DNA from 4 places in the Variovorax sp. AB1(2024) genome. Region 1 is predicted to be linked to each of the others. Evidence: predicted binding sites of a transcription regulator. Region 1 holds the regulator's gene; each other region holds the start of a gene.
The links. Region 1 encodes sigma-54, which starts transcription at its own class of promoters, with help from an activator protein. Its sites were predicted from a motif close to TGGCANGNAANCTGCTTT; they were not measured.

Region 1 (5,518 bases):
TGGCGATGGAGAAACCCGCAAGTGATCGAAACCGCTGGAACCCAGGAAGCCAACGGCGCACCGGGCAGTCGCCTGGTGGCGCGCGGCCTGAAGAAGAGCTACGGCAGCCGCACGGTCGTGAAGGACGTCTCGCTCGACGTGCAGAAGGGTGAAGTCGTCGGGCTGCTCGGCCCCAACGGCGCCGGCAAGACCACCTCGTTCTACATGATCGTCGGGCTGGTGCGCGCCGACGCGGGCGAGATCACCATCGACGGCGAGCCCATCGCCCACATGCCCATCCACCGCCGCGCGCGCATGGGCCTGAGCTACCTGCCGCAGGAAGCCTCGATCTTCCGCAAGCTCACGGTGGAGGAAAACGTGCGCGCCGTGCTCGAACTGCAGCACGAGCCCGACGCGAGCGGCAAGCTCGCGCCGCTGTCCAAGCAGCACATGGAAGAGCGCCTGTCCGAACTGCTGGCCGACCTGCGCGTCGACCACCTGCGCGATTCGCCGGCGTTGGCGCTGTCGGGCGGCGAGCGACGCCGCGTCGAGATCGCACGCGCCCTGGCCACCCAGCCGCGCTTCATCCTGCTGGACGAACCCTTCGCCGGCATCGACCCGATCGCCGTCATCGAAATCCAGCGGATCATCAGCTTCCTGAAAGAGCGCGGCATCGGCGTGCTCATCACCGACCACAACGTGCGCGAAACGCTGGGCATCTGCGATCACGCGTTCATCATCAGCGACGGGCATGTGCTGGCACAAGGTACGCCCTCGGAGATCGTCGACAACGCCGAGGTACGCAGGGTGTACCTAGGCGAACACTTCCGTATGTAAGGAAGGGTCGGGTTCTCCACATGAAGCAAGGGCTGTCCCTTCGCGTCTCGCAGCACTTGGCGTTGACGCCCCAGCTGCAGCAGTCGATCAGGCTGCTCCAACTCTCCACGCTCGAACTGAGCCAGGAAGTGGAGCAGATGCTCGACGAGAACCCCTTCCTCGAGCGCACCGCGGAAGAAGCGGCGCGCGAGGAGTTCGGGCTCGACACCGCCGACGCCCCCGCTGCGCGCGATGACGGCAGTGACGGCGGCGACGGCGAGAGCGACTTCACCCCGCCGCCCGCCAGCACCTCCACCGCCTCGACCGAGACCGCCACCACCACCACGGCCGACTCCGACGGCCCCGCCGCCGAGATCGCCGAGCGCGAGCCCGACTGGGAAGGCGACGGCACCGTCGACATGGCGCCCGACGACAGCGAGTGGGGCAGCGACGCTCCCGCGCGCCAGAACAACCTGGGCGACGACGAACGCGCCGACGCCACCGAACTCGCGCGCAGCCAGGAATCGCTGCAGTCGTTCCTGCACCGCCAGGCGCTGAGCCTGCGCCTGAGCGAGAACGACAGCGCCGCGCTGCGCTTCCTGATCGAGTCGCTCAACGACGACGGCTACCTCGAAGACTCCCTGCCTGCGCTGGCCTCGGGCCTGGCCGGCGACGACAACGACCAGTTCGACGACCTGGTGCACCACTTCCAGGTGGCGCTCGGCCTGCTGCAGAGCCTGGAGCCGGTGGGCGTGGGGGCGCGCGACCTCGGCGAATGCCTGAGCATCCAGCTGCGCGCGCTGGCCGCCGAGGACGACGACGAAGACGAAGAGCAGGCACAGGTCTACAAGACCGCGATCGCCATCTGCAAGCAGCCGATGGAACTGCTCGCGCGGCGCGACTTCAAGCGCCTGGCCACGCTCACCCGCAGCAGCGAAGAGCTGGTGCGCTCGGCGCTGCAGGTCATTGCGCGGCTGGAGCCCAAGCCGGGGCGCCGTTTCGTCGACGTCGAGCGCAACATCGTCATTCCCGACGTGATCGTCACCAAGACCGGACGCGGCACCAACGTCAAGTTCCGCGTCATGCTGAATCCCGAGGTCATGCCGCGCCTGCGCGTGCACGACATCTATGCCGGCGCGCTCAAGTCGCACAAGGGCGAGGGCAGCCAGGCGCTGTCGCAGCGGCTGCAGGAGGCGCGCTGGTTCATCAAGAACATCCAGCAGCGCTTCGACACCATCCTGCGCGTGAGCAACGCCATCGTCGAGCGCCAGAAGAGCTACTTCGTGCACGGCGAGCTGGCCATGCGCCCGCTGGTGCTGCGCGAAATTGCGGACGAACTGGGCCTGCACGAATCCACCATCTCGCGCGTGACCACCGCCAAGTACATGGCCACGCCGTTCGGCACGGTCGAGCTGAAGTATTTCTTCGGCTCGGCGCTGGGCACCGAGACCGGCGGCAATGCGTCGAGCACGGCGGTGCGCGCGCTGATCAAGCAGTTCGTGAGCTCCGAGAGCATCAAGAAGCCGCTGTCGGACAGCCAGATCTCCGAGATGCTGAAGGAGCAGGGCATCGAGTGCGCGCGCCGCACCGTGGCCAAGTACCGCGAAGCCTTGCGCATTGCGCCCGCCAACCTGCGCAAGGCCCTGTAGAAAGCCTTCGATGAGCCGTCTCCCGATGTCGCGCTGGGGCCATTGGGTGATCGCTTTGCTGGCCGTGCTGCTGTTCAGCGGCTGCGCCACCCTGCCCGACGAGGCGCCGCGCCCGCCCACCAAGGCCATGGCCGTGTCGCCCGACACCGCGCTCGGCAAGCTCGCGATGGCGGCCCAGCCCGACCCCGACCTGAGCGGCTTTCGCCTGATGCCCGGCGGCGACTTCGCCTTCGCCACCCGCATCGAGCTGGCGCGCCGCGCCCAGCGCACGCTGGACGTGCAGTACTACCAGATCGAGAACGACGAGACCGGCCGCTACCTGCTGCGCACCCTGCGCGACGCCGCCCTGCGCGGCGTGCGCGTGCGGGTGCTCATGGACGACCTCTACACATCGGGCGAAGACGAACTGCTGCTCGGCTTTGCCGCCACGCCGAATGTAGAGCTGCGGCTGTTCAACCCGTTCCCGGCAGGGCGCAGCAGCCTGGTCAGGCGCTTCGCGGCTTCGCTGTTCGACTTCAGCCGCGTGAACCGCCGCATGCACAACAAGCTGTTCATCGCCGACGGCGCGATGGCGGTGGCGGGCGGGCGCAACATCGGCAACCAGTACTTCACGCGCACGGCGGGCGAGAACTTTCTCGACCTCGACACCTTCGTGACCGGCGCGCTCATTCCCCGGCTCGGCAGCCTGTTCGACCAGTACTGGAACAGCACCTATGTGCGCCCCGTGCAGTCGGTGGTGGCGAGCAGCCTTTCGCGCGAGGAGCTGCAGCGCCGCTTCGACGCCGCCACCGGCGCCGACACCACCCCGCCGCCGCCGCCGCCCGCGCCCAACGACCTGCTGGGCTACAGCCCGATCGCCGACGACCTGAACGCCGGCAGGCTGGGCCTGATCTGGACCCTGGCCGAGGCCTATGCCGACTCGCCCGACCGCGTGATCGGCAAGACCGCGTCGTACGGCGGCGTGCCGCTGCTGGACGTCGACAGCGTGCGCTACAACGTGGTCGAGCAGATGCGCCGCGCGCGCGCCGAGGTCACCATCGTCTCGCCCTACCTGATACCGGGCGCCACGGGGCTCGAGGTGATGCGCGAGATCCGCGGGCGCGGCGTGAAGATCAGCGTGGTCACCAATTCGCTGGCAGCCACCGACGAGCCGCTGGTGCACACCGCCTACCGCCGCTACCGGCCCGACATGCTCAAGCTCGGCGCCGACCTGTACGAGCTGAGCTCCACGCGCACCCGGCGCAGCGTGCGGCTGGGGCTTTTCGGCACCACGGTCGGGCGGCTGCATGCGAAGTCGGCGGTGATCGACCGGCGCACGCTGTTCGTGGGTTCGATGAATTTCGATCCGCGCTCGGAATCGCAGAACACCGAGATCGGCCTGATCATCCACAGCCCCGAAATGGCGCAGCAGATGCTCAAGCTGCTCGACGTGCTCAAGCAGCAGGGCGCCTACCGGCTGCGCTTTGCCGAAGGCAACAACGACGGGCGCATCGAATGGGTCAGCGACGATGCCGGCCAGATCACGGTGCTGCACGAGGAGCCCGATTCGGGCTTCTGGGACCGCACCATGCTCGAACTGCTGGCGCCGCTGACGCCCGAGAGCCTGCTCTAGGCCTGCTTCAGGCGCGGCCGGTGCCCGGTCAGTGGCCGCCGCGCAAGGCCGACCAGACCAGCCGCACCCCCAGCAGCCCCATCACGCCGCCGGCCGCGCGGTCGATCCAGGCCTTGTAGCGCAGGTAGGCCGAGCGCGGCGCCGCCGAGGAAAGCGCCAGCGCCACGATGGCGTACCAGCCGGTCTCGATGCAGAAGATCACGGCCGGCACCGCCAGCGCCAGCACCAGCGGCACCTCGCGCGGCAGGAAGGCGGCGAAGATGCTGGCGTAGACCACGGCCGTCTTCGGGTTGCTGACCTGGGTCGCCAGGCCCAGCAGGAAGGTGCGGCCGCCACGCCCCTGCCGGCCGGGGGAGTTACCCACATCGGGTGTCACGGCCAGTGGCTGGCGCGCGCCGCGGCAGATGCGAAAACCCAGGTAGACGAGGTAGGCGCCGCCGAAGCCTTTTATCGCCAGGTAGAGCCCCGGCACCGCCAGGAACGCCGCCTGCAGTCCCGCAAGCGCCGCGATGGCGAAGACCAGTCCGCCAGCCCCCATGCCCAGCGCCGCAGCCAGCCCGTCGCCGCGCGAGACCACGGCCGTGCGCGCCACCATCACGAAACTCGGGCCCGGGCTCATCGCGCCCACCGCCATCGCGCCGGCGATGCCTAGCAAGGAAAGGGTGTTGTCCATCGGGGCTGCCTCTTGGTGGAAATTTGAAATGGGTGAATAGCGTGGAGAAAGTCACGCTGATCAACGACTGAAAAGTAAACTTTAAGTAGTACTAAAATTATGTTTTCGTTTACATTTTGTGTACCGACTTCCGCGGTGCACAAAAATGAAAAATCTCTACCTTCTGGCCATCTGGGCATTGATCCTGTCCTGTTTGCTGAGCTTCTTCTACTGGAGCGATGCGCCGCTGGCCGAGCAACTGCTGTTCGGTGCGGTGATGGCGGTGGCGATGGGTGCCTGGATGCTGGTCTTGCTGAATCTTCCGCGTGCCCTGATGGCCGCCCGCGACTGGCTGAAATCCCCGAAGGACGACGGCGACGAACCGCTGGCCGCGAGCCGCCCCGGCAAGACCATCGTCAGGTAGGCAGGCCGGCAGGGCCGCCAGCCACGGCGCCGGAAGCGCCTACGGCTGGACGTTGACCGCTTCCACCTGCACCAGCAGCTTCACCTTGTTCTCGAACCCGAAGTTCAGTCCCCAGGTGATTCCCCAGTCGCTGCGTTCCACCGTGGTCTCGAAGTCGCCGCCGCACACCTGGCGGTTGATCAGCGGACTCAGGTAGCAGTTGAAGCGCACCGCCTTCAGCGTCACCGGCCTCGTTTGCCCCATCAGCGTGAGCGTGCCCGGCACGTCGACCACCTTGTCGCCGCTGATGTCGATCCGGTCGGCCACGAAGCGGCCGGTCGGGAATTCCGCCACGTTGAAGAAATCCTTGCTCTGCACGTGGCGGTTGAGCAGGTCGACGCCGGTGT
Region 2 (5,518 bases), 1.4 Mb from region 1:
GGGCCGGGTGGTGAAGGCCGGGCGCAAGCAGGTGTTCGCGGCGGCCGAGCTCTATGCGCAGGGCGAGGGCGATGCCCTCAAGCTCGTGGCGACGGGGAACGCCATTCTGGTTCCGGTGGAAGAGGCTGCCGCGAAGCCGGCCGCCTGAGCTTCAGCCCGAACAGCGGCCGCAGGAAGTTGACGCGGCGGACCAGCCCGTCGGTCAGCGCCCAGCAGCCGAAGATGGTCAAAGCCACCAGCAGCGCGGGCTCTACCACCGGCCCGAGCGCGAGCGGGGCCAGCAGCACCGCACCGATGATGATCAGCGTCTGGTGCAGCACGTACCACGGGTACACCGACTCGTTGGCCCAACGCAGCCAGGGCCAGGGCCGGTTCAGGTACCGGTGCCCGTAGCCCAGGATGGCCGAGACCGTCAGCCACAGGTAGAGCACGCGCAGCACGTCCATCGACAGCCCCGAGGGCGGCCCGCTGGTGACGGCGCGCAGCGCGAAGAAAGTGGCGATCACCGCGAGCGCCAGCGCAAGGGACACCCGGCGCAGCCGCTCCAGTTCCTTCCAGACGCCGGTGTCCACGCCCATCCAGTAGCCATAGAGGAACATCGTGAAATAGATGCTGTGCAGATGGAAGTCGCGCACCAAGTTGTGGGTGGCCGGAAAGCGCGAGGCCAGCAGCATCGTCCACAGCAGCAGCGGCACAGCCGGCAGCAACAGCAGCTTCCAGCCGCGCAGTCCGTTGAAGCCGCGCCGCACCCGCTGGCCGGCGGCGGACTTCCACAGCGGCAGTGTCAGCGCCACCAGTGCCGTGTAGGTGAACAGGTAGGGCAGGTACCAGAGGTGGTTCCAGGTGATGCCGAAATCCGCGCCATCGAAGGCCTGCTTCGGCCACGGCGCACTCATCGACAAGTAGCGCAGCAGGAAGGCGCCGAAGCCCGGCGCCACCATCCCGTTGGCCACGCCCTGCGCGTAGGCCTGGTAGGGCACGATCACCGCCATGCCGAAGGCCAGCGGCAGCATCAGCCGCAGGCCCCGGCTGCGCAGCAGCGCCCAGGTGCCCTGGCCGCGGCTCAGGAAGCCCAGCGACACGCCGGAGATGAGGAACACCAGGTCCATGCGCCAGAGGTTGAGCATGGCCATCGGCCAGCGCAGCCATTCGGCCTCGTGAGGGCTCTTGAGGTGCCAGTGCCAGCCGGCCACGTAGTACATGCCCACGTGATAGAGGATGACGAACAGGAATGCCAGCGCGCGCAGGGCGTCGATGTCGTGGCGGCGATGGTCTGGCGGGATGTAGGCGGCGGTGTGCATCTTGGGGGGCCTCGAATCTGGAAGGCTGCGATGTTCGGCCGCACGGCCCCGCGGCGGCGCGCCGCCGGGACGGATTGCCCCCGCTTTGTGACGAGCGGTGGCCCCCAGGGACGAAATTCGCCGGCCCCAGGGGGCGATTTCGCGAGAATTCCGGGCATGGGCGATCCACGCAAGAACCTCTACGAACGCTACGAGCCGATCCGCCGCTATGTCGAGGTGGGCTTCTGGATCGTGCTGATGACGCTGCAGGCCGCGTTCAGCACCCTGGTCGCGATCGCCGATGTCGGCAATCGCGCGGTGCCGCATGCCCGCTGGGAAGTCGTCACCTGGGAGGTGTCGAGCCACTTCGTGCTGTTGCCGCTGGTGCCGGCGCTGGTGGCCATCGAACGCTGGCTGGCGCCGCTGGCGAGCAGGCACTGGGTCCGCTTCCTGGCCTGGCACCTGGCAGCCAGCGTGGCGGTCAGCGTGGTCCATGTGGCCGGCATGTTCGGGCTGCGCTCGCTGGTCTATTCGATGGCCGGCGAGCACTACGGCTTTTCCAGCTGGACCGCCCAGTGGGGCTATGAGTACCTGAAGGACGTGCGGGTATACGCCAGCATGATTTTCGGCATCTGGGTCTACCGGCGGTTCCTGCTGCGGCTGCAGGGAGAAGCCCGGGTGCTCGATGCGCCGGAGGAGGGGGTGACAGAGGCGGCGCCCTCCATGCCGCAAGCACCCCCACCACCGCCCCCGCGCCCCGAACGATTCCTCGTGCGAAAGCTGCGCCGCGAATTCCTCATCGCCGCCACCGACATCGACTGGCTGCAGGCCGAGGGCAACTATGTCGGCCTGCACGTCAACGGCCACGATTACCTGCTGCGCGCCACGCTCACCGACTTCCTGACCCAGCTCGACCCCGACCGCTTCGCGCGCGTGCACCGCAGCCACGCGGTGAACCTGGGTCGCGTCAAGGAAATCGAGCCGCTGGACGGCGGCGACGCCCGCCTGCACATGCACGACGGCACCACGGTGCCCTGCAGCCGCCGCTACCGGGACGCACTGCGCGCCGGCGCGGGCTGATCCGGTGCGCGAACGGGCTGGGCAAGCCCGTTATTGGTTCGTTCTGCACCATCAAAGAGCTTTCAGGCACCTTTTTTGCTTGCTTATGGCGCCGCTCCGAGCAATTCGGGTGCGTTGCACCAAATCAAACCAAAAAACTGCAAGAAGCTTCAATGGACGCACTCAAACAGGGCGCTGACGCGCTGTTCATCCTTCTCGGCGCGATCATGGTGTTGGCCATGCATGCCGGTTTTGCCTTTCTGGAGCTCGGCACCGTCCGAAAGAAGAACCAGGTCAATGCGCTGGTGAAGATCCTGGTCGACTTCTCGGTGTCGACCATCGTGTACTTCCTGGTGGGCTACGGCGTGGCCTACGGCACGCATTTCTTCGTGAGCGCCACTGAACTGTCGGCAAGAAGCGGCTACGAGCTGGTGAAGTTCTTCTTCCTGCTGACCTTTGCGGCGGCCATTCCGGCCATCATCTCGGGCGGCATCGCGGAGCGCGCCAAGTTCTGGCCGCAGCTCATCGCCACGGCGGTGATCGTCGGCTTCGTCTATCCGCTGTACGAAGGCATCGCGTGGAACAAGCACTTCGGCATCCAGGGCTGGATAGCGTCGCTCACCGGCCACGAATTCCATGACTTCGCGGGTTCGGTGGTGGTGCATGCCGTGGGCGGCTGGCTCGCGCTGCCGGCCGTGCTGCTGCTGGGCGCGCGGCGCAACCGCTACCGGGGCGACGGCTCGCTCAGCGCGCACCCGCCGTCGAACATTCCGTTCCTGGCGCTCGGCGCATGGGTGCTGTGCGTGGGCTGGTTCGGCTTCAACGTGATGAGCGCGCAGAGCATCGACAAGATCTCCGGCCTCGTCGCCGTCAACTCGCTGATGGCGATGGTCGGCGGCACGCTGGTCGCGCTGGCCATGGGCAAGAACGACCCCGGCTTCGTCTACAACGGCCCGCTCGCGGGGCTGGTGGCCATCTGCGCCGGCTCCGACCTGATGCACCCGCTGGGCGCGCTGGTGGTGGGCGGCGTGGCCGGCGCGATCTTCGTCAAGATGTTCACGCTGGTGCAGAACAGATGGAAGATCGACGACGTGCTCGGCGTGTGGCCGCTGCACGGCCTGTGCGGCACCTGGGGCGGCATCGCCGCGGGCATCTTCGGCACGCAGGCGCTGGGCGGCATGGGCGGGGTGAACGTGTGGGCGCAGCTGATCGGCACGCTGATGGGCGTCGTCTGGGCCGGCCTGGCAGGGTGGGCGGTGTACGGCGCGCTGAAGAAGGCGGTCGGGCTGCGGCTGACGCAGGAAGAGGAATACGACGGGGCGGACCTGTCGATCCACCATATTTCGGCGACGCCGGAGCGTGAAGTGAACTGGTAATGGGCCCTGGCGGCGTGCGAGGCGCGAAACGGCCATCTGTAGCAAACTTGCCGGCTGCTTCGCTCACTCCCCACAGCCCCATGACCCAACTGCCTCCCGCCCTCGAAGTCCTCCCCCGCGACCTCTCCGCCTATCGCAAGGGCAACGTCGGCATCGACTACGTGCACCGCTTCGAGTCGGGCAAGCCCGGCCCGCACGTGCTGATCAACGCGCTCACGCACGGCAACGAGATCTGCGGCATGACCGCCGCCACGCACCTGCTCGACAACAACGTGCGCCCGAAGATCGGCACGCTCACCGTGGCCTTCTCCAACATCGAGGCCTACGAGTCGTTCAAGGAAGAGGCGCCCTTCGACAGCCGCCAGATCGTGCACAACCTGAACCGCATCTGGTCGCCCGAGTGGCTCGACGGCACGGAAGACAGCCCCGAACTGCGCCGCGCGCGCATCCTGCGCCCGGTGGTGGAGGCGGCCGACCACATCCTCGACATCCATTCGACCAGCCAGCCCGTGGTGCCGTTCTGGGTGTACCCGGCGTTCGAGCGCAACGCCAAGGTCGCGCTGGCCATCGGACGCCCGTCGGTGCACCTGGTGATGCCCGACGGCCTGGGCTCGGGCACGCCGCTGATCCAGTACGGCAGCCATGGCGGCCCGGACGGCAAGGGCGTGGCGATGGTGGTCGAGTGCGGCCAGCACTTCCTGCGCTCCGCGTCGGAGCTCGCGACCGCCGTCACCTACGATTTCCTCGCGTATTTCGGCCTCGTCGACAAGGACCCGGCCACGCCGCCGCCCGAGGCGCAACGCCGCTTCCAGCTGCTGCAGACCTACGTCATCAAGTCGGAAGACTTCGCGTTCGTGCGCCCGCTGATCGGCTTCGAGACCTTTGCCAAGGGCGAGTTGATCGCCACCAACGGCGACGAAGAGATTCGCGCGCTGTGCGACGACTGCACGATCTTCATGCCCGCGCAGCGCACGATCGTCGGGCGCGAAGCCGTGTACCTGACCAAGCCGCTGTGAGGCCGGCTGTTCGATGACCACGATCCCCGCCATGAGTCGCTGGCGCGTGGCGGGGCTGGTGTTCGTCTTCCTGTGGTTCGCCATCGGCGGCGTCGCGCATTTCGTGGCGACCGAAGCCGAGATGCGAATCGTGCCGCCGTGGATTCCGTGGCCGCGCGAGACCGTGTGGGTGAGCGCCGTCTTCGAACTGCTGGGCGCGGCCGGTTTGCTGTGGCGGCCGACGCGCCGGGCTGCGGGAGTCGGGCTGTTCCTGCTGACTCTTGCGGTAACGCCCGCGAATGTCTACATGCTGCAGCGGGCGGACTTGTTCGCGAACGTGCCTTACTGGGCGCTGGTGGCGCGGCTGCCTTTGCAGGTGGTGTTGCTGGCGGTGATTGCGTGGAGTACGGCGCGGCCGAAGGCGACTTAGGCGAGCGGGGTCGACTTTGCTATCTGCACGCGAAGCGGCCGCAAATCGTTCTGCACTGTCTGCCAGACGATGGTGTGATCGACAGTGAAATAGCCATGCGAGAGCGCGTTTCGCATTTCGTATGCGATGCGCCAGGGAATTTCAGGGTGCATCGACGAAAACTCCGGATGAATATGGCCCAGATAGTCCACGACTCGCCGCGGATCGCTGCGACTCATAGAGGCACCGCTTCGCGCAGAACACGATCACGGAACTTGGGAGGCAGGCCGGCAGGGGTGAGTACATCCACCTCGATGCCAAGCAGGGCTTTCAGTTCGTAGCGAATGGCGCCAATGTCCATGAGCGTAGTTTGCTCGGTGGGGTCCACCAGCAGATCCA
Region 3 (5,518 bases), 2.5 Mb from region 1:
ACGTCGCCCACGCCGCGCTGCACGAAGGTGATGGTCGCGCCGCGCGCGCCGGTGTCGAGCACCGGCACGTTCTTGAACAGGTTGCCGATGTATTCCTTGGCCTTCGCATCCCCACCGTACTTGCGCTTGGCGAATTCCCACGCGGCCAGGTAGTTCCAGCGGGCGCCGCCCGAGGTCTTGGGGTTGGGGGTGATCACCTGCACGCCGGGCTTGACCAGGTCGTCCCAGTCCTTCAGGCCCTTGGGGTTGCCCTTCTTCACCAGGAACACGATGGTCGAGGTGTACGGCGCCGAGTTGTGCGGCAGGCGCTTCTGCCAGTCTGGCTTGACGAGGCCGCCGTGCGTGACGAGCGCGTCGATGTCGCCGCCCAAGGCCAGCGTGGCCACGTCGGCGTCGATACCGTCGATGATCGAGCGGGCCTGCTTGCCCGAGCCGCCGTGCGACTGCTTGACCGTGACGTCCTGGCCGGTCTTGCCCTTCCAGTACTTGGCGAAGGCCTGGTTGTAGTCCACGTACAGCTCGCGGGTCGGGTCATAGGACACGTTCAGCAGCGTCACGGTACCCGCGCCGCCTTGGGCGAACGTCGGCAATGCCGACAGGGCCATGGCACCGGCCACGCCGGCACCCAGGGAAAGCTTGATAAAGTCGCGGCGAAGGCTCATGGTGTCTTGCTCTAAAAAGGCATATCAATGAAGCTGCGTATTCTCAATACGACATATAGAAACTGGAACGACCAAGTTTTCAGTTCTAAATAGCTAAATCAACTAAGCAACCGCTTTCCCCACCAGAGGCAACAGAAATGGCACGCATGGTTCAGTGCATCAAGCTCGGCAAAGAGGCCGAAGGGCTCGACTTCCCGCCCTATCCCGGAGAACTGGGCAAGCGCCTGTGGGAGAACGTCAGCAAGGAGGCCTGGGCCGCCTGGCTGAAGCAGCAGACGATGCTGGTCAATGAAAACCGGCTGAACCTGGCCGACCTGCGCGCCCGCCAGTACCTGGCGCGCCAGATGGAAAAGCACTTCTTCGGCGAAGGCGCCGACGTGGCGCAAGGCTACGTACCCCCGTCAAACTGACCCCCAGTCTTCGCGCACTTCGTGTCGCTTCGCCAACCCCCTTTCAGGGGGCGGCACCAGCGGCCCGGCAAAGCCGGTTCCGCGGTACCCCTGGTGAAGAGGCCCTCTGGATCGTTCCGTCATGGCTGAACCAGTGACTTGGCGCGCCGACGGCGTGCCGCGCAGCGAACGCTTCGACGACATCTATCACACCGAAACCGGCGCACTGGCGCAATCGCGCCATGTGTTCCTGGGCGGTTGCGGCCTGCCCGAGGCTTGGGCCGGACAGCCGCAATGGCTGGTTCTCGAAACCGGCTTCGGGCTTGGCCTCAATTTCCTGACAACCTGGCAGGCGTGGCGCGCGGATCCCGAGCGGCCGCGCATGCTGCACTTCGTCTCTATCGAGGCGCATCCGGTCTCGTCCGGCGACCTGCTGCGCGCGGCCGGGGCCTACCCCGAGCTTGCTGCGCTGGCCGGCGAACTGGCCGCGCAATGGCACGGGCTGCTGCCCGGCTTCCACCGCCTGGCCTTCGACGATGGCCGGGTGCTGCTCACGCTGTGCATCGGCGACGTGCAGCCGATGCTGCGCGCGCAGCGCTTCGACGCCGACAGCATCTTTCTTGATGGCTTCAGCCCGCAGCAGAACCCCGGCATGTGGTCGGCGGACACGCTGAAGGCCGTGTCGCGCTTCGCACGGCAAGACACCCGCATCGCCACCTGGACCATCGCGCGGGCGATCCGCGATGCGCTGGCCCAATACGGCTTCACGGTCGAGAAACACCAGGGCCTGCCACCCAAGCGAGACTGCCTGCGCGGCGTGTTCGCACCCGCCTGGACGGTGCGCCGGCGCGAACCCGTGCCCGAGCGCATCGGGGCGCCGGGGCGCTGCGCCGTCGTCGGCGCCGGCCTGGCCGGTGCGGCGGTGGCGGCGAGCCTGGCGCGGCGCGGCTGGCGGGTCACCGTGCTCGACGCGGCCGACTGGCCAGCCTCCGGTGCGTCGGGGCTGCCCGTGGGCATGCTCGCGCCGCATGTGTCGCCGGACGACGCGCTGCTGTCGCGGCTCACGCGCGCCGGCATCCGCGTCACCTGGACGGAACTCGAGAGGCTGCTGGAAGAAGGCCGCGACTGGCGCGCCAGCGGCGTGCTCGAGCGCCGGCCTGACGGCGACGTGCGCGTGCCTGCCGGCTGGAGCGCCAGCGGCCCCAACGAGTCCTGGCCCGCGAACGACGGGCAACTGGCCACTGTCGGCCTGCCCGGCGACACCGCCGCGCTCTGGCATGGGCAGGCGGCGTGGGTGCGGCCGCACCGGCTGATCGCAGCCTGGCTGCGCCAGCCGGGCGTCGAATTCCGCGGCGGTTGCCGTGTGGCGCGGGTGGAGCGGGAGCCTGGCGGACCCTGGCAGTTGCATGACCCGGCCGGCCAGCTGCTGGCCGAGGCGGACCGCGTGGTCGTCTGCGCCGGCCATGAATCAGGCCGCTTCGCACCCGCCCTTCCGCTGCAGCCGGTGCGCGGCCAGGTCGCCTGGGGGCCCATGCCCGATGGCGCCGCGTTGCCCGCAACCCCGATCAACGGCGATGGCCACCTGATCGCCCATGTACCCAACGGCGCCGGCGCCCCGATCTGGCTGGCCGGTGCGACCTTCGACCGCGACAGCACCGACCTCGCAGCGACAGCGGCCGACGCCGATGCGAACCGCGAACGGCTGAGCCGGTTGCATCCCGCTTCCGCCGCAGCGCTGGCGCCGTCGTTCTTGAGCGGCGATGTCGAAAGCTGGGTGGGCATCCGCTGCGCCTCAGGCGACCGCCGCCCGCTGGTCGGCCCGCTCGACGGCTCCGCCACGGGCCTCTGGGCCTGCACCGCACTGGGCTCGCGCGGCCTCAGCTTCGCGGCGCTGTGCGCCGAACTGCTGGCCGCGCAGTGGCATGCCGAGCCGCTGCCACTGCCAGCCACGCTGGCCAAGGCGCTGGGCACCCAGCGCCTCTGAGGCGCGCCCGTTCGGGCAGGTCGTCAGCCGGGCTGCCGCGAAGGCGCCAGCATGTGGTCGATGCGGGTGTCGCCGTAGGTGCGCAGCACCTCGGAAATCACGACCTTGTACCCGTCGAGCCAGTTCGCCTGCGCGGCCTTCGCTTGCTGGTGCACGGGGTGGCGGATCAGCGCCTGCAGGCTGTCCAGCGAGTCCCAGTAGTAGACGTTCGACACCAGCCCGTTGCCGGGGTTCTCCCACGTCTCCTCGCCCAGGTAGCCGGGCAGCGACTTCGCCGCGGCGGCGATGGTCTGGTCGAGGCGGTGGAACTCGTCGTCGAACTGCTTCTTGGCAAAGATGAAGGTAGCGGAGTACATGGCGGAATCGAAACCTCCCGGAAAAGTCGGCAAAAGCCCGGCCCGGTGCGGGCCGAACGGGGGCCAAACGGGGGCTGATTCTGCGGCATGGGTACTGCAATCAACCAACCGCCCGTCATTCGAACGCGTGAGAATGCATCGCATGGCCACCCAATACGACATCAAGCACACCACCGTCTACCGCTACAACAAGCCGGTCACTTTCGGTCTGCACCGCGTGATGTTCCGACCGCGCGACAGCCATGACCTGCGCGTGCTCGCCACCGACCTGCAGGTGAGCCCGGAGGCATTCACCCGACTCATCCAGGACCCGCACTCCAATTCCGTCGCGCTGGTGCAGCCGATGGGCGAGGCGACCGAGCTGCGCATCGTGTGCTCGTTCACCATCGAGCATGTGCCTGCCCAGCAGGACCAGCTGGCGCTCGACCCGGCCGCCGAATTCCTGCCCTTCGCCTATACGGTGCAGGAGCGCCTGGACCTCGAGCACTACCTGCGCCCGCACCACGACGACGACACGCAGGGCACGCTGATCCGCTGGGCCCACCAGTTCCTGCACACCGACAAGCCCAACAGCACGCGCGAGGTGCTCGCGCGCATGAACGCGCACATCGGCCAGAGCCTCGAATACAAGGCGCGCGACGAAGAAGGCACCCAGACACCGCTCGCCACCCTGGCGCTGGGCAGCGGCAGCTGCCGCGACTACGCGCTGCTGATGATGGAAGCGGCGCGGCGCCTGGGCATCGCCACGCGCTTCGTCTCCGGCTACATCTACGACGCCGCGCTCGACACCGCGGCGCAGGCCAAGGGCGATTCGATGACCGGCGCCGGCACCACGCATGCCTGGCTGCAGGCCTACCTGCCGGGCATCGGCTGGATGGCCTTCGACCCGACCAACAACCTGATGGGCAGCGGCCAGCTGATCCGCGTCGGCGTCACGCGCGATCCGGCACAGGCGGCGCCGATCTCCGGCAGCTGGTACGGCGATGCAGAGGCCTACGAAGGCCTAGAGGCGACGGTGGTGGTCACGCGCCGCAAGAACTGAGGCGCGCCCCCGCCGATCGACGGCTGCTGTCGCGCAGGCGATAGCCGTTGCGGGAAACCCCGCAGCGCCACATTCCCCAACACCTCTACGCTGCGCCGCCGGCCAGCGAAATAGCACGATCGTTCTGAACGATCGCGGGTGCAGCGCCGCGCCGGTCATTTCTTCTCGAGAACTCACAAGAACGGAGAGAGACACCCCATGCATTCAGCACGCCTGACACTTCTTGCACTGGCAGCCAGCCTCGCGGTCGCATCCTGCGGCGGTGGAGGCGGCGGCGGCAACAGCCTCGGCTTCATTCCCGCGCCCACGCCCGCACCCGCGCCTGCCGCACCGCCGCCTCCCGCGCCGCCCCCCGCTCCCGTCGCCGAAGAAACCCGCCTGCAGGACAGCCGCAATTCGTTCGCGCCGGCGGATCCCTCGGCCACCACCTTCGCCGCGCTCGCCGCGGACGGCAGCGACACGGTCGACAACAGCACGACCAGCCGCTGGGCCGGCATGCTGGGTGGGGCCCAGTACAACGTCGAGGTGCCCGCCAACTGGAACGGCCAGCTCGTGATGTATGCGCACGGCTATGCGGGCGAAGGCAACCTGCTGCAAGCCGGCACGCCCACCATCCGCCGCTACCTGATCCAGAACGGCTACGCCTGGGCCGCCTCCAGTTACAGCAAGAACTACTACGACGTGCGCGCCGGCGTGGAAGACACCAACGCCCTCGCCCTGCAGTTCAACGCCATCGCCAAGGCCCGCGGCCGCAACCTGGCCGCGCCGTCGAAGATATTCATCACCGGCCATTCGATGGGCGGCCACATCACGGCGGCTGCCATCGAGGACGAAACCTACGCCACGGCCAACCACAAGGTGAAGTACAACGGCGCGGTGCCGATGTGCGGCGTGGTGGGCGACACGGAGCTGTTCGACTACTTTGCCGCCGCGCAGGTGGCGGCGCAGGCGCTGGCAGGGAAAGCGAGCTATCCGACACCCAAATGGGCGGACATCGCGGCGCAGGTCACCCCGGCGCTCTTCTCCACCTTCTCGGCCACGGCCATCGCGCCCAACGGCACTGTCGGAAACCAGTACGCCTCGGT
Region 4 (5,518 bases), 300 kb from region 1:
GCTTCGGTTTACCTGTTGTATGCGGTTTCGCCGTGGGAAGAAATGTCGAGGCCTTCGCGCTCTTCTTCTTCCGACACACGCAGGCCGAGGGTCAGGTCGGCGATCTTGTAGGCGATGAAGGCCACCACGCCGGACCACACGACCGTGAGCGCCACGCTCTTGATCTGGATCCAGACTTGCGCGCCCATCGAGAAGGTGTCGGGCGTCGCGCCGCCGGTGCCGCCGAGGCCCTTGGCCGCGAACACGCCGGTCAGGATGGCACCCAGGATACCGCCCACGCCGTGCACGCCGAACACGTCGAACGCGTCGTCCGCACCCAGCATGCGCTTCAGGCCGCCGACACCCCACAGGCAGACCAGGCCGGCCAGCAGGCCCAGCACGATCGAACCCATCGGGCCGACGAAACCGGCGGCGGGCGTGACGGCCACGAGGCCGGCGACGGCACCGGATGCTGCACCCAGCATCGAGGCCTTGCCCTTGTGCAGGCTCTCGCCCAGGATCCACGACAGCGCGGCGGCAGCGGTGGCGAGCACCGTGTTGATGAAGGCCAGGCCGGCCAGGGCGTTGGCGGCACCAGCCGAGCCGGCGTTGAAGCCGAACCAGCCGACCCACAGCAGCGAAGCGCCGACCATGGTGAGCGTGAGCGAGTGAGGCGTGAACGCTTCCTTGCCGTAGCCGACGCGCTTGCCGACCATGTAGGCACCCACGAGACCGGCCACACCGGCGTTGATGTGCACCACGGTGCCGCCGGCGAAGTCCAGCGCGCCGTCCTTGCCCAGCAGGCCGCCGCCCCACACGATGTGGGCGATCGGCACGTAGCTGAAGGTGAACCACAGCACCGAGAACAGCAGCACGGCCGAGAACTTGGCGCGCTCCGCGAAGGCGCCGACGATCAGCGCCACGGTGATGGCCGCGAACGTGCCCTGGAAGGCGACGAACACGTATTCGGGAATGGTGGTCAGCGCACCGAAGGTTTCCTGCGTGATGCCCTTCATGAAGATCTTGTCGAATCCTCCGAAGAAGTTGCCGTCACCCGAGAAGGCCAGGCTGTAGCCGTAGACGGCCCACAGGATGCTGATGAGCGAGAAGATCACGAAGACCTGCATCAGCACCGACAGCATGTTCTTCGAACGGCCCAGGCCGCCGTAGAACAGCGCGAGGCCGGGGATGGTCATCAGGATCACGAGGAGGGTCGAAGTCAGCATCCAGGCGGTGTCGCCGGAGTCGATCTTCGGAGCCGGGGCAGCGGCGGGTGCGGCCGCGGGCGCCGCTGCGGCGGGTGCCGCGGCTGCATCGGCCGGAGCCGCCGCGGCGGGCGCTGCCGCTGCGGGAGCCGTTGCGGCCGGTGCCTCGGCAGCAGGCGCTGCCGGGGTCTGTGCGAAGCCGGAAGTACCGGCGGCAAGCACGCTCAAGCCGAGCGCAAGAGAGACAAGCAGTTTTTTCATAATCGTTGTTCTTTCGGGCCAGGACTCGATCAGAGGGCTTCGCGGCCCGTTTCGCCGGTGCGGATGCGAACGACCTGCTCGAGGTTGTAGACAAAAATCTTGCCGTCGCCGATCTTGCCGGTACGGGCGGCGCCTTCGACGGCTTCGATCACGCGATCCACGAGGTCGTCGGAGACGGCCGCCTCGATCTTCACCTTGGGCAGGAAGTCGACCACGTACTCCGCGCCGCGGTAGAGCTCGGTGTGGCCCTTCTGGCGTCCGAAGCCCTTCACCTCGGTGACGGTGATCCCCTGCACGCCGATGGCCGACAGTGCTTCGCGCACCTCGTCGAGCTTGAACGGTTTGATGATGGCTGTGACCAGCTTCATGAGTTTTCTCCTTTGGATGGAAATGAAACGATGCGGCAGCTTGGGCCGCATCTCGTTGTTCTGCTGCTTACAGCGTCTTCGTCAGCGTGAGGATGAAGCGCGCCTTGTTCGGCGAGTAGGTGGTCTGGCCGATGGGGCCGAAGCCGAGGTCGATGCCCGGGTTGGACACCGCGAGGTACGAGCTCTTCTTGTTGGCGCCCTGCACCGAGCCGGTCAGCGACAGGCCGTTGCCGAAGTCGTAGCTCGCGCCCACGTTGTAGTCCACGTAGCTCTTGTAGCCCAGGCTGCGGATGTCGCTGGACATGTTGGTGTAGCCCACGGCCGCCTTCAGCGTGACCTTGGGCACGATTTCCTTGCTGTACGACAGGTTCAGGTAGCCGGTGTTGGTGCCCTTCAGGCCCGAGCCGGCCTTGTTGCCGGCGTAGCCGAAGTAGTCCTTCGACACGGTGTGCGAGTACTTGGCGGTGAACGAACCGAAGGTTTCGTTGGCATAGGTCGCGCCGACGTACAGCTCGGTGGTGTTGCCCGCCGAGTTGCCCGGGTAGATGTAGGTGAGCGCACCCACGTCCATGTCGAGCGGGCCGGCCTTGAACTTGTAGCCGCCGTAGATGTCGCTCTCGATGCTGTTGCCCTTCTGCCAGTTGACGCTGGAGTTCCAGTTGCCCACGTAGAAGCCGCTGCTGCCGAAGGCGTAGTCGAAGCCGCCCTGGATCGCGGGCTTGAAGCCCTTGGTCTTGGCGTAGTCGTTCTTGCCGATCATGTCCTGGTCCTGGCCGCGGAACTTGTAGTTCGTGGTCAGCGAGACGTTGCCCGTGAAATCCGGGGCGGGCGCGGCGGCCGGGGCATCGGTCGTCGCCTGGGCCAGGGCTGCGCCCGAAGCGGTCAATGCAGCGGCCAGAACGATCATCGCCTTGGCGGCGGTACGGTGCGTCATCGGGAAACTCCTCGCAAGTGTGTTGTTGGACCTGAGAGGCTCAAAGCAGGGAGCGTGCCAAACTGCACAAATACCTGTGCCCCATGCGACTCGCCCGCGTCGTGTTGTGAGCGAAATCGTTACAACGCTTGTTTCGAGCGGTTGCGGCTTTCAACAGGTTCGCACCACCGCGGACACACCACAGATGGACGCACCATCTTGGGGACAGGGAGAGAAATGAGTTTGTCTTTGGTGCAGGGCCGAGCCTTGCTGGGGCTGGAAGCGGCCAGTGTCACGGTCGAGGTGCATCTGGCCAACGGCCTGCCCAGCTTCACGCTGGTCGGCCTGGCGGAAACCGAGGTCAAGGAAGCCCGCGAACGCGTGCGCTCGGCTATCCAGAACGCGGGGCTCGAATACCCCAACAACAAGAAGATAGTGGTGAACCTGGCCCCCGCGGACCTGCCCAAGGACTCCGGGCGCTTCGACCTGCCCATCGCGCTGGGCATCCTCGCGGCCAGCGGGCAGATCGACGGCGCCAGGCTGGCCGGACACGAGTTCGCGGGCGAACTGTCGCTCTCGGGCGAGCTGAGGCCGGTGCGCGGCGCCCTGGCCATGGCGCTGGCCCTGCACACGCGCGGCGTGGCGACGCGGCTGGTGCTGCCCCTGGACAGTGCGCACGAGGCCGCTCTGGTGCCCGACGGCGAGGTCTATGGCGCACGGCATCTGCTGGATGTGGTGCGGCAGTTCGTGGTCGACACCGAGGCAGCCTCGCAATGGCCCGATCCGCCGCCCGACGGCTGGGCGCGGATCCGTGCGGCGCCCGGCGCCAGCGCACCGCGCTACGCCGACCTGGCCGACGTCAAGGGGCACGCGGGCGCCAAACGCGCGCTGGAAATCGCCGCGGCCGGCGGCCACAGCCTGCTGATGATGGGCGAGCCGGGATCGGGCAAGTCGATGCTCGCGCAGCGCTTCGCGGGGCTGCTGCCGGCCATGAGCATCGAGGAGGCGCTCGAGAGCGCGGCGGTGGCCAGCCTGGGCGGCCGCTTCGCGACGGAGCGCTGGATGCTCCGGCCCACGTCTGCGCCGCATCACACGTCCAGCGCGGTGGCACTCGTAGGTGGCGGTTCTCCGCCCCGGCCCGGAGAGATCTCGCGCGCGCACCACGGCGTTCTCTTCTTGGACGAGTTTCCGGAATTCGCCCGCTCGGCGCTGGAGGCGCTGCGGGAGCCGCTGGAAACCGGCACCATCACCATTGCCCGCGCCGCCCGGAGTGCCGAATTCCCGGCCAGATTCCAGTTGATCGCCGCGATGAACCCCTGCCCTTGCGGCTACCTGGGTTCCGCTTCAAAAGCCTGCCGCTGCACGCCCGACCAGATCTCGCGCTACCAGGGCAAGCTCAGCGGCCCGCTGCTCGACCGCATCGACCTGCACATCGAGGTGCCCGCGGTGTCGGCGCAGCAACTGCTAGACGCGCCCCCCGGCGAATCGACGGAGAGCATCCGCGGCCGGGTGATCGCCGCGCGCGAACGTGCGATGCAGCGCCAGGGGTACGCCAACCAGTCGCTGCAGGGCAGCGCGATCGACCAGCACGCCGGCCTCGACGATGCGGCCCGCAAGTTCATGTTCAACGCGGCGGCCAAGCTGGGATGGTCCGCGCGCAGCACGCACCGCGCGCTGAAGGTGGCACGCACGATCGCGGACCTGGGGTCGGCGCAGGCGGTGCAGGTGGAGCATCTGGCGGAGGCGGTGCAGTACCGGCGGGCGCTGCGGGGCAGCGCCTGAAGAATCCGGAGGCAGCTGCAGCCCGCTACTTGAACTCGTGACTCACCACAGGCGCCGACTTGCTGTCCTGCACGGTCACCCGTTGCCGATACACCTCGAGGTCGCCGTTGCGCACCTCGATGTTGTAGATGCCGGGACGCAGCGGCAGCGACTTGAGCGGCGGGCTCACGCCGCGGTCGGCGCCGTCGACGAAGACCTGGCCCCAGGGGCGGATGTTGAGCACCACGCGGCCCATGCCCGGTGCGGCGGCGGTCGCGTCGGGCGCGGCCGGCACCGTGGGAGGAGACAGCCGGTTCAGCTCGGCAATGGCGTTGCGGGCGTCGCGGGCGTGCAGCCCTCGGCGGTAGCGGCGCAGGTAGGCCTCGTAGCCTTCGCGTGTGTTCTCGGCCTGGGCCAGGCTCCAGTCTTCCGCCTCGGCGGTCGCAAGCGCCGTATCGGCCGGTGTCGTGGCCGGCGGATTGACCGGCACGTTCTCGATCGGCGTCAGCGGTGCGCCGGCCGGCGTGGCAGGCGTTGCGGCCGGCGCACCGGCGACCGTGGTGCCGGCGCTGCCGCCAACAGCGGCCGGGGCCGTCGTCGGGCCTCCATCGGTGACAGGCGGAGTGGCTGCTGCCGGCGTGCCCGATGCGGCACCGGCATCGGTGGCCGGCGGAGGCATCACCGCGGGCGGCGACATGTTGCTCGACATCGGCGAAGCCGGCGGCGGCACCGGCACCATCGCGGTGGAGGTCTGCTGCGGCTTCATGCCGGAGGTCAGGCGCAGCCCGATCCAGCCACCCACGGCCACGAGCGCGAACACCAGCACACCCACCATGACCCAGGGCGGACGGCGCGACGACGCAGCTTTCTGCGTCCTGGTCTTCTTCACTGCCGGCGCCGGTGCCGGGGCCGGCGCCTCGACGGCAGCCACCGGCAAGGGTTCCAGCGGCACCGGCCCCGACATCGGCGAGAACTGCTGCGGCGCGAGCGGCGGAGGCGGAGGTGTCGACGACACGGGCGCCGCAGGAATG

Region 2: the regulator sigma-54 is predicted to act here: its motif matches at 2,425-2,442, upstream of WIX39_RS13360 (ammonium transporter).
Region 3: the regulator sigma-54 is predicted to act here: its motif matches at 3,475-3,492, upstream of WIX39_RS18410 (transglutaminase family protein).
Region 4: the regulator sigma-54 is predicted to act here: its motif matches at 2,790-2,807, upstream of WIX39_RS05595 (TorF family putative porin).

Annotation. Positions count from the first base shown of each region.
Region 1 is NZ_JBBHKP020000001.1:1,460,937-1,466,454, forward strand. Features, by position in the region: gene lptA (lipopolysaccharide transport periplasmic protein LptA) at 1-25, shown strand, start outside; gene lptB (LPS export ABC transporter ATP-binding protein) at 22-816, shown strand; gene WIX39_RS06980 (RNA polymerase factor sigma-54) at 837-2,444, shown strand; gene WIX39_RS06985 (phospholipase D family protein) at 2,455-4,056, shown strand; gene WIX39_RS06990 (LysE family translocator) at 4,085-4,729, opposite strand; gene WIX39_RS06995 (hypothetical protein) at 4,875-5,132, shown strand; gene WIX39_RS07000 (YceI family protein) at 5,172-5,518, opposite strand, start outside.
Region 2 is NZ_JBBHKP020000001.1:2,867,061-2,872,578, forward strand. Features, by position in the region: gene WIX39_RS13345 (PaaI family thioesterase) at 1-148, shown strand, start outside; gene WIX39_RS13350 (acyltransferase family protein) at 78-1,301, opposite strand; gene WIX39_RS13355 (LytTR family DNA-binding domain-containing protein) at 1,458-2,360, shown strand; gene WIX39_RS13360 (ammonium transporter) at 2,513-3,715, shown strand; gene WIX39_RS13365 (succinylglutamate desuccinylase/aspartoacylase domain-containing protein) at 3,796-4,731, shown strand; gene WIX39_RS13370 (DoxX family protein) at 4,763-5,140, shown strand; gene WIX39_RS13375 (HepT-like ribonuclease domain-containing protein) at 5,137-5,358, opposite strand; gene WIX39_RS13380 (nucleotidyltransferase family protein) at 5,355-5,518, opposite strand, start outside.
Region 3 is NZ_JBBHKP020000001.1:3,949,034-3,954,551, forward strand. Features, by position in the region: gene WIX39_RS18390 (sulfate ABC transporter substrate-binding protein) at 1-662, opposite strand, end outside; gene WIX39_RS18395 (oxidative damage protection protein) at 800-1,072, shown strand; gene mnmC (FAD-dependent 5-carboxymethylaminomethyl-2-thiouridine(34) oxidoreductase MnmC) at 1,194-3,035, shown strand; gene WIX39_RS18405 (antibiotic biosynthesis monooxygenase family protein) at 3,059-3,391, opposite strand; gene WIX39_RS18410 (transglutaminase family protein) at 3,534-4,433, shown strand; gene WIX39_RS18415 (alpha/beta hydrolase family protein) at 4,632-5,518, shown strand, end outside.
Region 4 is NZ_JBBHKP020000001.1:1,161,229-1,166,746, reverse strand. Features, by position in the region: gene WIX39_RS05605 (ammonium transporter) at 9-1,445, opposite strand; gene glnK (P-II family nitrogen regulator) at 1,475-1,813, opposite strand; gene WIX39_RS05595 (TorF family putative porin) at 1,881-2,747, opposite strand; gene WIX39_RS05590 (YifB family Mg chelatase-like AAA ATPase) at 2,964-4,508, shown strand; gene WIX39_RS05585 (serine/threonine protein kinase) at 4,534-5,518, opposite strand, start outside.